DNA from 3 places in the Beijerinckia sp. 28-YEA-48 genome. Region 2 is predicted to be linked to each of the others. Evidence: riboswitches for the same ligand, from Rfam matches in the RefSeq annotation. Region 2 holds a riboswitch; each other region holds the start of a gene.

Region 1 (5,971 bases), 3.6 Mb from region 2:
CGATCGTTGTGCCGATGGGTGGCTTCTCGGGCCTCGCCGGTTCCATCGCCTTGGCGGTGATCGTCATCCCCGTGGTGGTACGCACCACCGAGGACATGCTGAACCTGGTGCCAAATCAGCTCCGGGAAGCGGCTTCGGCGCTCGGCATGCCGCGCGCCTATGTGATCACGCGGGTGTCCTATTCGGCAGCCCGCGCCGGCCTCATCACCGGCGTGCTGTTGGCCACCGCCCGCGTCGCCGGCGAGACCGCGCCGCTCCTGTTCACGGCCCTGAGCAACCAGTTCTGGAGCGTGAACCTGACGACGACCATGGCCAACCTGCCCGTCACCATCAACAACTTCGTCAACAACCCAGATCCGAACTGGAAGCAGCTCGCCTGGACCGGCGCCCTGCTGATCACCACCGCGGTTCTGACCCTGAACATTGTTGCCCGCATCCTGGGCGCCGAAAGGAAGCCGAAATGAGTGAGAGTGCCACCGTTCTCAAGCCTGTCGACACGAATCCGGTGAACCGTCCCGCCGCGTCCGACATCAAGCTTTCGATCCGTAACCTCAACTTCTATTACGGAACGACAAAAGCCCTGAAGAACATCAACCTTGACCTGGAGACCAACAAGGTCACGGCTTTCATCGGCCCGTCGGGCTGCGGCAAGTCCACACTGCTGCGCATCCTCAACCGGATGTACGATCTCTATCCGAACCAGCGCGCCGAGGGCGATGTTCTGCTCGACGGGCAGAACGTTCTCGATCCCAAGCTCGACATCAATCTGCTGCGCGCCCGTGTCGGCATGGTGTTCCAGAAGCCGACGCCGTTTCCGATGACGATCTATGACAACATCGCCTTCGGCATCAAACTCTATGAGAAACTGCCGAAGAGCGAGCTCGACGGCCGGGTCGAGGCGGCGCTGCGCGGCTCCGCTTTGTGGGAAGAAGTGAAGAACAAGCTCAATGCCAGCGGGCTCAGCCTTTCGGGCGGCCAGCAGCAGCGCCTGTGCATCGCCCGCACCGTGGCCATCCGCCCGGAAGTGATCCTGTTCGACGAGCCCTGCTCGGCGCTCGATCCGATTTCGACCGCCAAGATCGAAGAGCTGATCGACGAGCTGAAGTCGCGCTACACGATCGCCATCGTCACGCACAACATGCAGCAAGCGGCCCGCTGCTCCGACAAAACAGCATTCATGTATCTCGGCGATCTGATCGAGTTCGACGAAACCTCGAAGATCTTCATGTCGCCGGAACAGAAGCAGACGCAGGATTACATCACTGGCCGCTTCGGCTGAGACAGGATTCCGGAGATTATGATGACCACCGACCAACACACCGTAAAAGCCTATGACGAGGAGCTGCACTTCATCGGCAGCCGCCTCGCCGAAATGGGCGGGATCGCGGAGAAAATGCTTTATGACGCGATCGACGCGCTCTCGCGCCTCGATGCGGACCTGGCTCGCCGCACCATCGAACGCGACCCGAAGCTCGACGCCTTGCAGCGCGAGATCGAGGAGAAAGCCGTTCTCACTATCGCGCGGCGCCAGCCCATGGCTGTCGATCTGCGCGAACTCGTCGCCGCCATCCATATCGCTAGCGATCTGGAGCGTGTCGGCGATCTCTGCAAGAACATCGCCAAGCGGACAGCGAAGATTTCCGGCGATATGCGCGTGCCGCGCACGCTGGTCGGCCTCAAGCATATGGCCGATATCGCCGCCATCCAGCTGAAGAACGTTCTCGATGCCTATGCGCAAAAGAACGTGGCGCAGGCCGATGAAGTGTGGCGCCGCGATGCCGATGTCGATGCGCTGGAAGACTCCGTCTTCCGCGATCTTCTCACCTTCATGATGGAAGATCCGCGCAACATTTCGTTCTGCACCCATCTGCTGTTCTGTTCGAAGAACATCGAACGGATCGGCGATCACGCGACGAATATCGCAGAGACCGTGCATTACCTCGTCACCGGCGAACCGCTGCCGGTGGAGCGGCCCAAGGGTGGATCATCGGGCCTTGAACCTCAAGCAGCGGCAGCAAAGTAGAGGCTGATCCATGCAGACTTTCACGAATGAATCGAAACCCGTGTCAGTGAGTGACAGGCGTCCACGCAACGAGGCGACGGCCCCGCGCATCCTCATCGTTGAGGATGAGCCAGCCATCGCGCTGCTGCTTGCCTACAATCTGGAGGCGGCTGGATTCACCGTGGAGCGGATTGAACGGGGCGACGAGGCGGAAATCCGCCTCGCCGAAGAAGTGCCCGACCTTCTGATCCTCGACTGGATGCTTCCGGGGGTCTCGGGCCTCGAAATCTGCCGCAGGCTGCGGGCGCGCGAGATCACCAAGGGCCTACCGGTGATCATGCTCACCGCCCGTGGCGAGGAGCAGGAACGGATACGCGGCCTTTCGGTCGGCGCCGACGACTATGTGGTCAAGCCGTTCTCGGTGCCCGAGCTGATGGCGCGGGTGCATGCCTTGTTGCGTCGCTCGCGGCCGGAACGCATCGCCACCAAGCTGCAGCGCGGACCGATCGAGCTCGATCGCGAAACACGGCGCGTCCATCGCAACGGCCGCGAATTGCATCTGGGTCCGACCGAATTCCGGCTGCTTGAACATCTGATGGAAAAGCCCGGCCGCGTCTTCTCGCGCGCGCAATTGCTCGATGCCGTCTGGGGCCTGTCGATCGACATCGACGAGCGCACGGTCGACGTGCATATCGGCCGCCTGCGCAAGGCGATCAGCCGCGGGCGCGAGCGCGATCCGCTGCGCACCGTGCGCGGCGCCGGTTATTCCTTCGACGAAACCTTCGAGCGGGAATAGTCGGCCAGCACATTCGAAAAGAAAAAGGCGTGTGATTGAATCACACGCCTTTAAATTTTTCAGGCCGTCAGTTTCTCAGGAAGGCCGCATCAACATCTGCGGGTTCTTGGAACGATCGCGACGGCGATCCTGCGCCGGCTGATAGGCCATGCGCGAATGATAGGGGCAATAGGTCGCGCCGGGATCGGACTTGCCGCCGCAATAGCGGAATTCCGACGTCGCCGGATCGCCCAGCGGCCAGCGACACATGGACTCCTTGAGCTCCATGATCGTCACGCGCTCGGACATCGGCAGCACGACTTCCTCAATCGTCTTCAGCACCGGCGCTTCATAAGCGCGCGGGGCGAAGGCCAATGCGGTATTACCACGCACCATTCCACCACCCATCGAACTCGATCTCTGAACCGCCGCAGGCCGATGGACACGCGGCTGCGAAACGCGCGGGCGCGCCACCGTCGTGGACGGCGCTTTGACGCGACCGGACAATCCCAGCCGATGCACTTTGCCGATCACGGCATTACGCGTGATGCCGTTGCCGATCTCGGCGGCAATCTGACTTGCGCTATGACCATCCGACCAAAGTTTACGGAGCGTCTCAACGCGCTCATCGGTCCAGGACATTCTCTTCTCCTAAATCCGTTGCCGTGAATCCGTCTGGTTCGCCCCCCGGTTGAGCCGGTGAGCGATTGACGCATGTCACGCTTGCTGAAAGGTCCGCCGCACGAAATGTCGTAGTAGACAGCCCGGAATCTACACTAGCCGTAGAATCGCGCGCAAGAGTCCGGCTTCAATGTTCATGTGGGTGAAATCCGTTTTCCCCAAGCCCTTCGAGGTTTTCGAGCATCCCCGCGCCAGCGGCGGCGGCATCAACTCCATGCAAACATTGGATTTGCCGACGCGGGATAGAAAGCGCTGGGGCACGCGGACAAGCGCATACTTATCCACTGCCTTCACGCTCGGCGGGACCCTAAACCGCAACTGTGGCGGGTTTTTGTATGGGGTTACCGCCTCAAACGGCGTCAACGCCGGTCTGGAAATCCTCGATGATGTCTTCGATGTCTTCGAGGCCGATGGACAGGCGCAGCATGCCTTCACCGATCCCCATCGCCTCACGATCAGCTTGCGGCAGACGCTGATGCGTGGTCGTTGCCGGGTGCGTCACGATGCTCTTGGCGTCGCCAAGATTGTTGGAGATCTTGATGATGGAAAAGGCATTGGCCATGCGGAAGGCCGCTTCCTTGCCGCCCTTCACGTCCACCACCACCACGGTGCCGCCACCCGACATCTGGCGCATGGCCAGTTCGTGCTGCGGATGGTCCTTGCGCGAGGGGTAAAGCACGTAATTGATGGCGCTCTGCTCGGCGAGGAAGTCGGCGACGCGCTCGGCGTTGCGCATCTGCTGGGTAACGCGCAGCGGCAGGGTTTCGAGCGATTTCAGCATCACCCAGGCGTTGAACGGCGACATGGCCGGGCCGGTCTGACGCAGGAAATTGTGAATGTGCGCCTGGATGAAGGCTTCCGAGGCGAGAATGCAACCGCCGAGCACCCGGCCCTGGCCATCGACATGCTTGGTGGCTGAATAGACAACGCAATCGGCGCCAAGTTGCAGCGGGCTCTGCAGAATGGGTGTGGCGAACACATTGTCGACGACGAGCGTGGCACCGGCATCATGGGCGATCTTGGCCACGGCGGTGATGTCGATGACCTCGAGCTGCGGGTTGGTCGGGCTCTCGAGGAAGAAGGTCTTGGTGTTGGGGCGGACAGCGGCGCGCCATTGCGCGAGATCGGTGCCGTCCACCAAGGTACAGGCGACGCCGAAACGCGGCATCAGATCCTCGACGACGTAGCGGCAGGAGCCAAACAGCGCCTTGGCGGCGACGATATGGTCGCCCGCCTTCAGCTGACCGACGATGGCGGCTGTGACGGCCGCCATGCCCGTGGCGGTGGCGCGGGCTGATTCAGCGCCTTCCAGCAGGGCCATACGCTGCTCGAACATGGCGACGGTCGGATTGGAGAAGCGCGAATACATGAAACCGGGCTCGTCGCCCTTGAAGCGCCGTTCGGCACTTTCCATGCTCTCGTAGGCATAGCCCTGGGTCAGGAACATGGCTTCGGACATTTCGCCGAACTGCGAGCGCAGGGTGCCACCATGAACCAGGCGGGTGGCGGGGCGCAGATCGCGCAGCGACTTGTTCTTGCTCATCTTCTTTTCTCCACGCCCAGAGCGGACCGCCGCCCAAAACAAAACCCGGCCCATTCGAGCCGGGCGCACAGAATTTGGAGTGCGGACACGACCCCTTAGCCCCTTATTTTACGTGGCGGCAAGCCGGTCGGCCCAAATGACCACGATACTTGTGGTCTAGCGCAGTGGCCGACTTGGCGTCAACCGAGCCATCGGCTAGGCCAAGGGCATGAGCCAGAACCGCGGCATTTTGCCAGCCCACGAGATCGAGGCCCTGCATGGCGCGGGTGCCATCCGCACCGCCGCCCCTTTCGCGGCCGGACAGGTGCAACCAGCGAGCCTGGATTTACGGCTTGGCAGCCGGGCCTGGCGCATGCGCGCCAGCTTCCTGCCGGGGCCGGAGCGGCCGGTCAGCGAGCGGATCGCCACGCTCGCCCTGCATGAAATCGACCTGACCCAAGGCGCGGTGCTGGAGACGGGCTGCGTCTATATCGCCGAGCTGATGGAAGGCTTGGCGCTGCCGGCCGATATCGCCGCTTCCGCCAATCCGAAGAGCTCTACCGGCCGGATCGACGTGTTCACCCGCGTCATCGCTGATCGGGCCCATGAATTCGACCAGATCGAACCGGGCTACAGCGGCAAGCTCTATGCCGAGATTTCGCCGCGCACCTTCCCCGTGCTGGTGCGCAGCGGCTCACGCCTGTCGCAGATCCGCTTCCGGCGCGGCCAGGCGCGGCTCGACGACCAGGGCCATCTGGAGCTGCACCGGCGCGAAAAACTGGTGACCTCGGCCGAACCGTCGATCTCGGGCGGCGTCGCCGTGTCGGTTGATCTGGCGGGCTTTGACGGCTCCACGCTCATCGGCTACCGCGCCAAACGGCACACCGGGCTGATCGATGTCGACAAGCCGGCCGCCCATACCATGCTCGACTTCTGGGAGCCCATTCACCGGCACGGCCGCGCCGATCTGGTGCTCGACCCCGGCGAATTC
Region 2 (5,971 bases):
TACCAGAAGCGCTGCAAGCTTTCCGCGACCGAATGAAGGCGCGTCCCGCCGTTCAAGCGGTCTTCAAGAGCGAAGGTCTGGCGTAAACAGCTGGCAGTGACCGATATGTAACTGCCCCTGTTGAAGTCTTCATACCCGCTCTTCGCGCGGCGCGTCCGTCGTGACGCGCCGTTCCGGCGCGATCCGCGCCAGATGCGTCTCGCCCCACGCATATAGAGCATGCATCACCTGGCCGAGACTGCGCCCGTGTTCAGTCAAAGCATATTCGACACGCGGTGGCACTTCCGGAAAGACCGTCCGGCTGATGATCCCCTCGCCCTCCAGCTCGCGCAGCTGCACCGTCAGCATGTGCTGACTGACGCCTGGAATGGCGCGGCGCATTTCGTTAAAACGACAGGTGCGACGGAACAATTGCCAGAGAATGAGCATCTTCCACTTGCCGTCGAGAACGGCGAGCGTCGCGGCAATTTCAGGCGGAGGCTCACGGAGACACTCGGCCTGAGCACATTCCGGGGTAGTCACCTTTTCCATACTACACCATATTTTCCATACTACAGCAGAAAATCCATCCTACTTGTAAATCCAGACTAACATCGACATTTCGGCTGGCAGTTTCAACCCCAGAGAAAACAAGTGCCAGGGGTGTCGTCATGTCCGTCTCGGCTATCACCACCAAATCCGTCTATCGATATCGCTGGAAAACCATTGGATTCTGGGCACTTGGTATCGCCCTCGCTCTCCTTTTCGTGGGCGCCGGCGTGGCCAAGCTCTACGGCACCGCTGATATGGTGCAATTGTTCGCCACCATCGGCATCGGCCAATGGCTGCGCTATTTCACCGGAGCGATGGAAATCGTCATCGGATTGACGCTGCTGTATCCGGCGACCGTCGGCCTTGGCGCCCTGCTCGGCGCCATCACCATGGCCTTCGCGACCCTCGCCAACGTATCCATCGGCCATGACCCCATCCATTCGACGGTGATCGCCATTGCCTTCCTCGCTATCGCCTGGGAGAGGCGCAGCCAGCTCGTCGCGCTGGCGGACGGCGTCTGAGTGGGGACAGCAGTCATGTCATTGCCTGTCGCCGCCCCGGCGCCTGCCGGCCGCTGGAAAACGATCTCGCTGCGATTTCTTGAACTCGCACTCGCCCTCTGGCTCGTCAGCGACGGGCTCGCCAAGCTCTATGGCGCCGGTCAGTCCGTGCAGATCTTCGATATAATCGGCGCCGGACAATGGTTCCGCGTCGTGACCGGGCTCCTCGAACTCACGGCAGCAGGACTGCTCGTCACACGCGGAATGGCAGCTTTCGGCGCCATCCTTGCTGCGGCCATCATGATCGGCGCCACATCCGCCAATCTTCTAGTTCTCGATCACGACGCCCTTCATGCGCTCGTCCCAGCGCTGATCTTTCTCATCCTCGCCTGGATCAAACGCGGCGAGTTGTTCTCGGCTTTCACTCACGCCTGACTGTGAACACGATGCCCCATGAGCATGGAGCAAAACAATGAACGAGGGGCAGACCGCATTGATGTTCGCACGCGAACACACTGCCTCAACTTGACGAGTTGGTTGCGCATGTTGGTTGATACGCCGCCGTCCCGTTAGATCCGATGCCGCTTCCAAATTGTCCATCTGGAAGCTCCCCGCCAGGCAATCGCTCTAACACGTATCGGCTATCGACAGAACGTTTCGCGACCTGGCAGGTGAGTGGCTGAAAGGCCGCTCACCTGCCGCTTCTTCTCAGATGCCGAAGGTTACATGCCCTTGCGCATCAATCGTCCAGGCCGGATTGAACGCGATCTCCCAGGCATGATCGTCGGGATCAGCCACATAGCCGCGAAAGCCGCCATGGGGCGGAGCATCGGCGGGGCAGATGATACGCCCCCCGGCCAGCGCCAACCGGTCCATGGTCGCCAGCACCGCTGCCTCGCTCCCCACATTATGAGCCAATGAATAAGCACCAGCCGCTGTCGCCAACGACCGGCCCATATCAGCTTCAAGAGAGGGTTTGAGGAAACAGCCCAGTACGAGACCATTCATCTGATAGAAGACGATCTCTTGGTTCTCGAAGACCGGCGACCAACCGAAACCTTCGCCGTAGAAACGCTTCGAGCGCGCCAGATCGGCGACGCCAAGCGTAATGATCGAAATCTGCTGTTGCATACCCAAGTCCTTTCATGCGCCGGCGCCCCATGCACCAGCGGAAAAGTCTCGGGGCTCAACGCCGAAGCGACGGCCAGGACCCACTTGCGTGGGGATCGGGCTAACCGCACCGATCTCTCCTTTTTCGACCGTCGCCTTTTACTGAAACACAGCCCGCCCTGCAACGGCAGTTGAAATCACCCCGACGATCCGTCTAAAATAGCGGCCGCATCAAGAGTTGGGGCGAGCCCAACGCCAACCTGCTGACCGAGCAAGGTGGCCTCTCTGAAGGGAGGATGTGGCCGAACCGGCAATCAAACGGATCAAGCCACCGCGTCTGTCTCGCCCTGGAGTGAAGGACCTACGCGGTAATGCCGATCAAAATTCCCGATGACTTGCCTGCCTATGACACATTGAACGCCGAGGGCGTTATGGTCATGCGTGAGACAGATGCGGTGCGCCAGGACATCCGTCCGATGCGCATCGGGCTGCTCAATCTAATGCCCAACAAGATCCGCACCGAAACGCAGATCGCCCGCCTCCTGGCGGCAACGCCCCTGCAGGTGGAACTCACCTTGGTGCGGATGACCGATCATATCGCCCGCAACACGCCAGCCGATCACATGCGCGCCTTCTATCGCCCGTGGAGTGAAATGCAGTCCGACCGTTTTGATGGCTTTCTGATTACCGGTGCCCCGGTGGAGCGGATGCCCTTTGAAGAAGTCGGCTATTGGGAAGAGTTACAGCTCGTCCTCGACTGGACGCAGACCCACGTGCATCGCACTTTCACCATCTGCTGGGGCGCCCAGGCGGCCGTTCACCATTTCCATGGCATGCCCAAACACGCGCTGTCGCAGAAGGCTTTCGGCGTCTACAGGCAGCGGAACTTGATCCCGTCTTCTCCCTTCATGCGTGGCTTCTCCGACGATTTCTCCGTGCCAGTGTCGCGCTGGACCGAAACGCGCAGCGCCGATATCCCACTTGGCAGTGGCCTCACGGTTTTGGCAGACAGCGAAGAGACCGGCCTGTGCCTGCTCGACGATCCGCAGCGCCGCACCCTGCATATGTTCAACCACGTCGAATATGACTCGGTCTCACTGGCCGAGGAATATGCACGTGACATCGAAAACGGCATGCAATTGCCGAGCAATTATTTTCCAGATAACGACCCGCAGAGCCAACCCAAGAACCGCTGGCGCAGCCATGCCCATCTGCTGTTTGGCAACTGGATCAATGAAATCTACCAAACAACGCCTTTCGATGTCGCTCGCATCGGCAGCGCGTCATATTTCTGACATCCAGATCGCGATCCAATGCCCCTTTTCGACAGGGAAATCGCATGGCGCTTCTGTTCAACGACCAGCTGATGGCGGACTATCACCAGTTCTATCTGGCGGACGCCGCCATCGCGCTAGATATGCCGACGGACTATAGCGAGACCACCCTGAGGGCACGCATGCTCATCGGCAACGGCATGCTGATCGCCATGACGGAGCGCAACATGCCTGTCCCGGTGCGTGTGGAATCACATGACATCCCGCCAATCATCGACATCGCAGCAGCCGACCACGTTGTCATCGGCAGTCTGCATACGTCCGGAGAAATCGTTCTTGCCGGCCTGACCGACCATCTCCCCACCGCGCCACGTTTACAGGTCCCGCCCGGCGACTTGCGCGTGATGGTTGTCTCCACTGGTCTTGGCACTCTCAGCACCGATGGCCTCACCGGCGACGATCGCTATACGCTCCATTTATGGCCGGGGCCGGTTCAAGATGTCACGGTCCTACGCCAATGGGACGTGCGTTGAAGCAACAAATATTACCCCGACGTATTTTATCGGTACCGACTGTTCTATCTCCGGTTCGCCTAACAGTAAGGCGGAACTTCGCCAGCCCGCCTGCGTTCTAACATCGACGTCCTCCTGACATTGCTCATGCCGGGTTGCCGATGTTTATGATGAAACGATCTTTGTTGCTCAGCCACAGCTTTTCGGGGTGCCTTCTGGCGGTGTTTCTCGTCTGCTCGCCCGCAGGAGCTGCCGCCCCGCCGGATGCGGCACAGAAGACCGATGCGCTCTATGAAAAATTCGAGCAGTTGATCAAAACCCGCCGCGCCGAAGGAGGCATGCCTAGGCTCGAAACGCCCTCCGACGCCGAACTGCTCAATGCCTTCTGGAACCCAGCGATTATCGGGCAAGCCCCTTATGGCGCCGCCGACAGCGAGGCTCTGGTGGCCATTTTAGCGCGGCAGCGCAGCATCCTCGGCGCTTATGTTTTCTTCACGCGGGATAACTCGGAACGCGCGAAACTCGCTGAAAATATCATCACTTTTCAGAACGAAATCGTCCGTGCCCAGATCGTCCAATTGAAGATCGTCGGCGCCCTGGCAGCCGTCGCCACCGATATCAGCATGCTGATTCAGGATCGGCAGATGGACGACGTCAAACGCTTCGGCGTTTCCTCGTTCAAGGTCGGCTACGCACCGTTTCTGATGAACGTTAATGAGATTATTGCCATGCCGCACCTCCAGGCCGCCAATCGTTCAGCGCTCGCCAAAACCCTGGCGGAAAATATGCCGTTGATCGCGCCGGCCCTGTCCCAGAGCGACCGCCTCAGGATCGCCACCCAGCTCAAAACGTCTCAAGTCTTGCTGCCTCCTGCCGACCGCCCGGAAATCGACAGTGCGATCGAGCAGTTTCTTTCCCAGCCTTGCACCGGCGTTTGCGCCATGCGCTGAGGTGCGCGCATTTAAATCAATCTATACTTGATATTTAGATTGACCGATATCAAGCTATAATTAATATCCGTAAGTCGCGAATCTGGCGCGACAGGCGGAGAATGAAATGGCTCCAAGGCAGGAACGGGATGCAGCGGAACCTCTCGCCCTAGATGCTACGATGTCTGCCCCTACCTTACCCAAGCGCGACCTCGAACGATTTATCTTTGTCATCCAGGCCGACCGCCTCGGCCATATCAGTGTCACCGAATTCGACTGCCACGCCACCCAAGCGGAAATCGCCCAGGCACTCTGTGACAGCGACCTGCCAGATTGCCCTGTGTTACATGTGTTGGAAGGCCATATCGGTGACCTGCTGCGCGACGTCACCGAGGACGTGGCCCGCGAAATCGAACGGATGGCCGAACGTGCCGTGAAGGATCGCTGGAGAATTCAGAATTGCGCCGCCCAATTGCTACGCCGTTTCGATCTGTTCGACCTGAACGAACACCATGACACGATCGAGTACCTCAACGAACCACTACCCGTCGGCTGAGCATTCTTCAGGATAGATCGGACTACGAATCCTCACAGACAGGCTCCCAAGACCGCCCGATATGCCCTCCCCGCTTGCGCTTACCCTCGATCCGCCCACAATAGTGGTGCTCATCGGAGAAGCTGCGATGTCATCTTCGGAAACCGTCGTCGTCGATACGCCCCCGCCTGAAACATCGCGAGGCTGGCTCGATCGATATTTCTCCCTGAGCGCGCGTCAGTCGAACCTGCGCACCGAAACCCTGGCCGGCATCACGTCTTTCTTGGCCGCCGCCTATCTGCTGATTGTCATTCCCTCCCTGCTTTCGACAGGTGGGATGGACCGCGCCGCAGCGACAACAGCAACAATGATCGTCTTCGTGTTCGGCTGCATCCTCATGGGGCTCTACGCCAACCTGCCGTTTATCGTCGGCCCCGGCATTGGCGGTTCGGCTATCCTGGGCGTCACGCTCGCCGCCACCGAACATGTGCCCTGGCAGACCGGGCTGGGCATCGCCTGCATCTCGGGCGTGCTTTTCCTGATCCTCACATTAGCTGGCGCGCGCGGCCTCATCGTCCAG
Region 3 (5,971 bases), 3.8 Mb from region 2:
GACTGGGCCGTGCGCGCCGGGTTCTTTCAAGTGCCGCAAGGACCCAATAGCGACGACCTCATCTTCAAGGGCGGCGCTGGCGGCGTCGTCGAATTCGAGGGGCGCTACAGCCTGTACGATAAGCCCGGCAAGCTGCGCCTCGGCACCTTCCTGACGCGCGGGCGCACGGCCGACTACAATCAGGCCATCGATATCGCGGCGCTCAATCCGGCGTTCAACATCAACGATGTCGCGGCGAACACACGCCGCAACCGCGACAAATACGGCGTCTATGCCAATCTCGAACAGGCGATCACCGATGACGTCGGCTTCTTCGCCCGCGCCAGCTGGAACGACGGACGCTCGGAAATCCTGTCCTTCACCGACATCGACCGCAGCGTCTCAGCCGGCTTCTCGATCAAGGGCGCCTCCTGGGGGCGCCCCAATGACACGATCGGCATCGGCGGCGCCATCAATGGCCTATCAAAGGCGCATCAGAACTTCCTCGCCGCCGGCGGCTATGGCCTGTTGATCGGCGATGGCCGTCTCAACTACGGCACCGAGAAGATTCTTGAGACCTTCTATTCGGTGAAGGTGAACAAGTGGGCGACCGTGACGTTCGACTATCAGTTCATCTCGAACCCCGCTTACAACACGGCACGCGGACCCGCTTCCGTGTTTTCGATGCGCGCCCACGCGGAGTTTTAAACGAGGCCTACAAGGCGCGCGGATGACCGGGACGGCCGAGACTGCACTCCAAGGCCGCGCGATCCCATTTGCCGAGATCAGCCGCTGCATCATAGGTGCTGCGCAGGAACGCCATGAGCGCGGCCTGCGGATCGCCGGCGGTGCGCACTGCGTCATAGGGTAGGATGAACTCGCCGAGGTCTTTCGAGAAGAAGGCCTCGCGTGGTTCCACGGAAGCCGCGCCAAAGCCCGCGGGCGCCGGATAGGCATAGGAATAGAAAGCCGGATAATCGATAGGACCGCCGCCCGGCCAAAAGCCAGCACTCGACACTTCATGCGAATAGGCTTCGCGTGTGACCGCGTCGGACAGATAGGGCACGCCACCAGGATGCGGCGGCGCCTTCCGGCCAGAGAAGCGCGTCACCGCCAGGTCGAAACTACCCCAAAAGAAATGCACCGGGCTGACCTTGCCGATGAAGCTGGTGCGGAAACGGGCAAGTACCTCCTGCGTCGACAACAAGATGCGCCAGAAGCGATGCGCATAATCGCGATCGTAGGCGGCGTGAATGCGATCCTGATCGAAGGGAATGCAATCGGCCAACTCGCACGGCATGGTGCGAATATCCATGGCGAGCCCGAGCTCGGAGAAGGCGACCTCGACCTCTTCGTAAAATTCCGCGACCGATTTTGGCGCCAGCATGATCTGACGGCTATGGCCGTCGCTCGTGCGCACCCATAGTAGATGATCGATGAAATCGAAGTCGATCTGAAATTCGCGCGGACCAGGAATGGGCGACGTCGTCAAACCGCGCGCCGTCACATAAAGCGGCACATGCCAGGAGTGGTTCTGCCATGGCGTATACGCCAGGCGGATCTTGCCGATGACCTGGCTCCACAAATGCAGCGTTTCGCAACTGCTCTTCCAGGCGGCATAGGGTAGCTCGGGCCAGTGTTCTGCATTGGCGGCAAGCGACATATCGCTCTCCTTCCGTTCCCGAAGGAAGCCCGCATAATAGCGGGCCCGCGCACTCTGACAGGAGGCGCGGTCACCATCAAGACCAGGACCAGACCTGTGAGGCGTTCAGGCGCGCGCGACGTTGAGCGTCAGTTTCGGCGGCTTGCTCAGGGTCTGGAAGATGACGCAATAGCGCTCGGTGAGCTTGATCAGGGCGTCGATCTTGTCTTGCGGTGCATCGGTGTCGAGATCGAACGACAGTCTGATCTCACGGAAACCAACTGGCGCATCCTTGGCAACGCCGAGCGTGCCGCGAAAATCGAGATCGCCTTCGGCCTTAACCACGCCAGCCTTCAGAGGGATCTCCAGCGCGGTGGCGACCGCCTTCAAGGTGACGCCGGCGCAGGCGACGAGCGCCTCGAGCAGCATGTCGCCTGAACACAGTTCAGCGCCGGAGCCGCCGGTGGCCGGATGCAGGCCAACGACCGCTAAGGCGCGGCCGGTCTCGACCTTACACGCGATCTTCGATTCATCGATCGAGCCTTGCGCCTTCAGCGTGATCAAAGCTGTGTCGGGCGCGTCCTTATACCTGTCTTTGTAGGGCGCCTGCATGGCGCGGAGCGAGGCGGAATCCATGAATGAGCTCCCTAAAATTACCAGGATGCACCCGACGGTGCGGGCATATGCGTTGGTGTGGCATGAAGACTTGCGAGTGAGCCGTCAAGCGCGGCCAGAATGGCGCGCTTGGCCTCGGCAAAATCGTGCGACAGACGATCGCGCGGGCGCGGCGGGTTGATGGCGATATCTTTGAACACCCGGCCAGGACGCGGCTGCATGACGATGGCGCGATCGGCCAGGGCGGCCGCCTCTTCGACGTCGTGGGTGACGAGCAGCAGGGTCGGCCGATGCGCTTCCCACAAGGCCAGCAGATGATCTTGTAGGGACGCACGCGTCAGCGCATCGAGCGCCGAGAAGGGCTCGTCCATGAGTAGCACTTTCGGACGCGCTACCAGCGCACGCACGATAGCAACGCGCTGGGCCTGGCCGCCGGACAGTTCGCGCGGCCAGCGCGGGCCATAGCCGGCTAGGCCGACGCGCAGCAGCGCTTCATCAACGCGCGCATCGCGTTGTGCCTTGGGTAGATGTTCGATGCCGAAGGCGATGTTCTGCGCCACGGTCAGCCAAGGCAGCAGCCGCGGCTCTTGAAAGACGATGCCAACATCGGGATGCGGCGCGACGATGATATCGCCATCGACGGCGACACGACCGCCGCTCGCCTGTTCGAGACCGCTTGCCAAGCGTAGCAATGTGGTCTTGCCGCAGCCAGAGCCGCCGACCAAAGCGACGATCTCGCCGGGCGCAACGCCCATGGTGACATCGGACAAAGCCTGCGTGCCGTTGGCGTAGATTTTGGAGAGGCGATCGAGGGTGAGCATGCGCTTACACCGTCCTCGCGAAGGAATCCTGCCAGGTCAGCAGTGGTTTCGCCGCTAACACGAGCAACCAATCGAGCACTTTGCCGAGCACGGCGAAGCAGAGAATGGCGGCTAGAATCTGTGCTGGCTTACCGAGCTGCTGGCCATCGACGAGCAGATAGCCGAGCCCTTCGGACGCGCCCATGATCTCGGCAGCAACCACGAACATAAAGCCCAGGCCGAGGCCTGAACGCAGCGCCACGATATAGTCAGGCAGGATGGCTGGCAGCAGAATGCGGCGCGCCAATTGCCAGCGCGACAGACGAAAGGCACGGCCGACCTCGACGATCTTGCGATCGACGTTGGCGATGGCGCCCATGACGCCGAGATAGACCGGAAAGAACACGCCGAGCGCGATCAGCGCGATCTTGGAACTCTCGAAAATGCCGAGCCACAGAATGAACAACGGCACCCAGGCGAGCGAAGGAATGGCGCGCAGCGCCTGCAAGGTCGGATCGAGAAAACGCCTGATGGTAGCGGACGAACCGGTCAGAGCGCCCAGCAGGGTTCCCGCCGCCGCGCCAAGGCCGAATCCAAGCGCGACGCGCAGCAAAGTGGCGGTGACATGAATGGCGAGTTCGCCGCTCGCCGCCAATTCCCAGAGCGCGGAGAAGACGCGGCTCGGCGGTGGTAGCAGACGTGCTTCGAAAATGCCGAAACGCGCGGCGATCTCATAGAGAACCGCCGCGCCGACAGGGAGAACGAGACCAAACAGCCAGCGCGGGCTCGGCACCAATGTGCGTTCCACCGGCGCCGACTCGATCTTTTCAAGCGCTCCTGCTTCGCTCAAAGCCAGCACTCCTCCCCCGAATTTTAACCCCTATTGTCCCTTCGGCGCAAAGCTGGTGTCGACCAGGGAGGCGACAGCGGCCTTCACATCGACATCGGGCTTGATGACGCCGGCCTTCTGCAACGCGAGGCCCGCTTCCTGGATCGTCTCGGCGACCTTGCCATCAATGGCGGCGTTGGTGAGATCGGTCCGCTCAAGCTGTTTGGCGATCACGGCTTCCGACAGTTTGGTCTCGGCCACGAGCAACTTGGTCAGTTCGACCTTGTTCTGCAACGCCCACTGGCGCGCTTCCTCATAGACTTGATTGACGCGGCGCACGATGCCGGGGTGCTGCTTGGCGAACTCCTCGCGGGTGTTGAGCACACCCCAGGTGTTGGCGGCGGCATTGCGATAGAACAGTTTCGCGCCGTCTTCGACTTCCGCTTGAGCCATGATGGGATCGAGACCCGCCCACGCATCGACATCCTTGCGGATGAGTGCGGTCTTGCCATCGGGATGCTGCAACAGCACGAGGCGCACGTCCTTTTCCGTCAGCCCGGCGCTGTCGAGCGCACGCACCAGGAAGATGTGCGGATCAGTGCCGCGCGTCACCGCGACCGACTTGCCCTTGAGGTCGGCGATCCTGGTGATGCCGGTGTCGGGCCTGGTGACCAAAGCCGTCCATTCGGGCCGTGAATAGAGGCCGATCGACTTGATGGGATTGCCGTTGATCTTGCCGATCAGAGCGGCCGCGCCGGCGGTCGAACCAAAATCGAGCGAACCGGCGTTGAGAAATTCAAGCGCCTTATTGGAGCCGGCGGAGAAGACCCAGCGGATGGCGATGCCATCGGCGGCGAATTCCTTCTCCAGCAGTTTCTTTTCTTTCAGCACCAGGGAGAGCGGGCTGTAGGTCGCCCAATCGACACGAATCTCCTTGAGCTGCTGCGCAAAGGCCGGCGCGGCCAGCGTCAAAAGAGCCGCGGCCGACAAAACGAGACGACGGGAAAGCTTGGTCGGTGAAAGTGTGGTCATGGCGGTCCTCACAATTGCGCGGACGCGTCCATCAGACCGACCGGCGCTTTAGCTGCATTTTTAACCGCGCCCGCAAGCTGCAAGCTCAAATCGGCGCGTGGATGTTTTATGAGACGAAACGTTCGTTATGTCAAACAAGACATCCAGATATCGGAATAGAATATTTTCACTTATATATTTTGTTCTTATACGATGGAGCCCGCCTGGCCGGCTTCCCAGCCGATGATCGCCCGCTTGCGCGCCAGGCCCCAATGATAACCGGTGAGCGCCCCGCTCGAGCCGAGGACACGGTGGCAAGGCACGACGAAGGAGATCGGATTGCGCCCGACCGCCGCACCGACCGCCCGCGCCGCCTTCGGCTTCTCGAGATGACGGGCGATCGAGCCATAGGTGGTGGCCCGACCGAGTGGGATGCGCAGGAGGGTTTCCCACACCCGCACTTCGAAATCCGTGCCGATCAAGACCACCCGCAGCGGCCGGTCGGCCCGCCATTCAGTGGGATCGAAGGCGCGGCGGACATAAGCGGCGGCCGCCGCATCGTCACGCACATAGGTGGCATTGGGCCAGCGGCGCTGCATGTCGGCGAGTGCGCCCTCGCGGCCGCCCGACGGCTTGCCGTCGGTCCCGGCCGTGCCGGGCCCCGCTTTCTGGTCGACCCAGCCCAGACCCGCCAGACCACGCGGGGTGAACACGGCCAGGGCCTCGCCAAACGGCGAGGTGTGGAAGCCAAAGGTCAGCACCAGCCCCTCGCCACGGGATTTGTATTCGCCAGGCGACATCGCCTCGTGGGTGACGAACAGATCGTGCAGGCGGCCGGGACCGGACAGGCCAACCTCGTAAGCCGTGTCGAGCACCGAGGCCTGATCGAGCAGCAGCCGGCGCGCATGATCGATGGTCAGCGCCTGCAGGAAGGCCATCGGCGTCAGACCGGCCCAACGCTTGAACAGATGGGCGAAATGCGAGGCCGACATGCCGAGATGGCCGGCAATATCCTCGACCGAGGGCTGCGCCTTCCAATGCAGGGTCAGATATTCGATAGCGGCGCGCACGCGGTTGTAATCATTGGACTCCGGC

What was found. Region 2 has a riboswitch for S-adenosylmethionine ahead of metA (homoserine O-succinyltransferase). Riboswitches for the same ligand answer to the same signal wherever they lie in the genome.
Region 1: another riboswitch for S-adenosylmethionine. It lies ahead of BLW50_RS18560 (O-succinylhomoserine sulfhydrylase); the one in region 2 lies ahead of metA (homoserine O-succinyltransferase).
Region 3: another riboswitch for S-adenosylmethionine. It lies ahead of BLW50_RS19785 (aliphatic sulfonate ABC transporter substrate-binding protein); the one in region 2 lies ahead of metA (homoserine O-succinyltransferase).

Annotation. Positions count from the first base shown of each region.
Region 1 is NZ_FNSI01000001.1:3,972,371-3,978,341, forward strand. Features, by position in the region: gene pstA (phosphate ABC transporter permease PstA) at 1-464, shown strand, start outside; gene pstB (phosphate ABC transporter ATP-binding protein PstB) at 461-1,279, shown strand; gene phoU (phosphate signaling complex protein PhoU) at 1,301-2,023, shown strand; gene phoB (phosphate regulon transcriptional regulator PhoB) at 2,070-2,798, shown strand; gene BLW50_RS18550 (GcrA family cell cycle regulator) at 2,874-3,419, opposite strand; gene BLW50_RS18560 (O-succinylhomoserine sulfhydrylase) at 3,808-5,001, opposite strand; SAM riboswitch at 5,077-5,155, opposite strand; gene BLW50_RS18565 (2'-deoxycytidine 5'-triphosphate deaminase) at 5,210-5,971, shown strand, end outside.
Region 2 is NZ_FNSI01000001.1:372,624-378,594, reverse strand. Features, by position in the region: gene BLW50_RS01710 (glutathione binding-like protein) at 1-86, shown strand, start outside; gene BLW50_RS01705 (winged helix-turn-helix transcriptional regulator) at 130-531, opposite strand; gene BLW50_RS01700 (DoxX family protein) at 651-1,052, shown strand; gene BLW50_RS01695 (DoxX family protein) at 1,068-1,466, shown strand; gene BLW50_RS01690 (VOC family protein) at 1,740-2,162, opposite strand; SAM-I-IV-variant riboswitch at 2,365-2,469, shown strand; gene metA (homoserine O-succinyltransferase) at 2,513-3,436, shown strand; gene BLW50_RS01680 (hypothetical protein) at 3,481-3,948, shown strand; gene BLW50_RS01675 (hypothetical protein) at 4,098-4,877, shown strand; gene BLW50_RS30180 (hypothetical protein) at 5,038-5,412, shown strand; gene BLW50_RS01665 (NCS2 family permease) at 5,540-5,971, shown strand, end outside.
Region 3 is NZ_FNSI01000001.1:4,220,195-4,226,165, forward strand. Features, by position in the region: gene BLW50_RS19760 (carbohydrate porin) at 1-687, shown strand, start outside; gene BLW50_RS19765 (DUF5996 family protein) at 695-1,642, opposite strand; gene BLW50_RS19770 (OsmC family protein) at 1,748-2,257, opposite strand; gene BLW50_RS19775 (ABC transporter ATP-binding protein) at 2,275-3,057, opposite strand; gene BLW50_RS19780 (ABC transporter permease) at 3,062-3,844, opposite strand; gene BLW50_RS19785 (aliphatic sulfonate ABC transporter substrate-binding protein) at 3,917-4,897, opposite strand; SAM riboswitch at 4,926-5,004, opposite strand; gene BLW50_RS19790 (bifunctional helix-turn-helix domain-containing protein/methylated-DNA--[protein]-cysteine S-methyltransferase) at 5,083-5,971, opposite strand, start outside.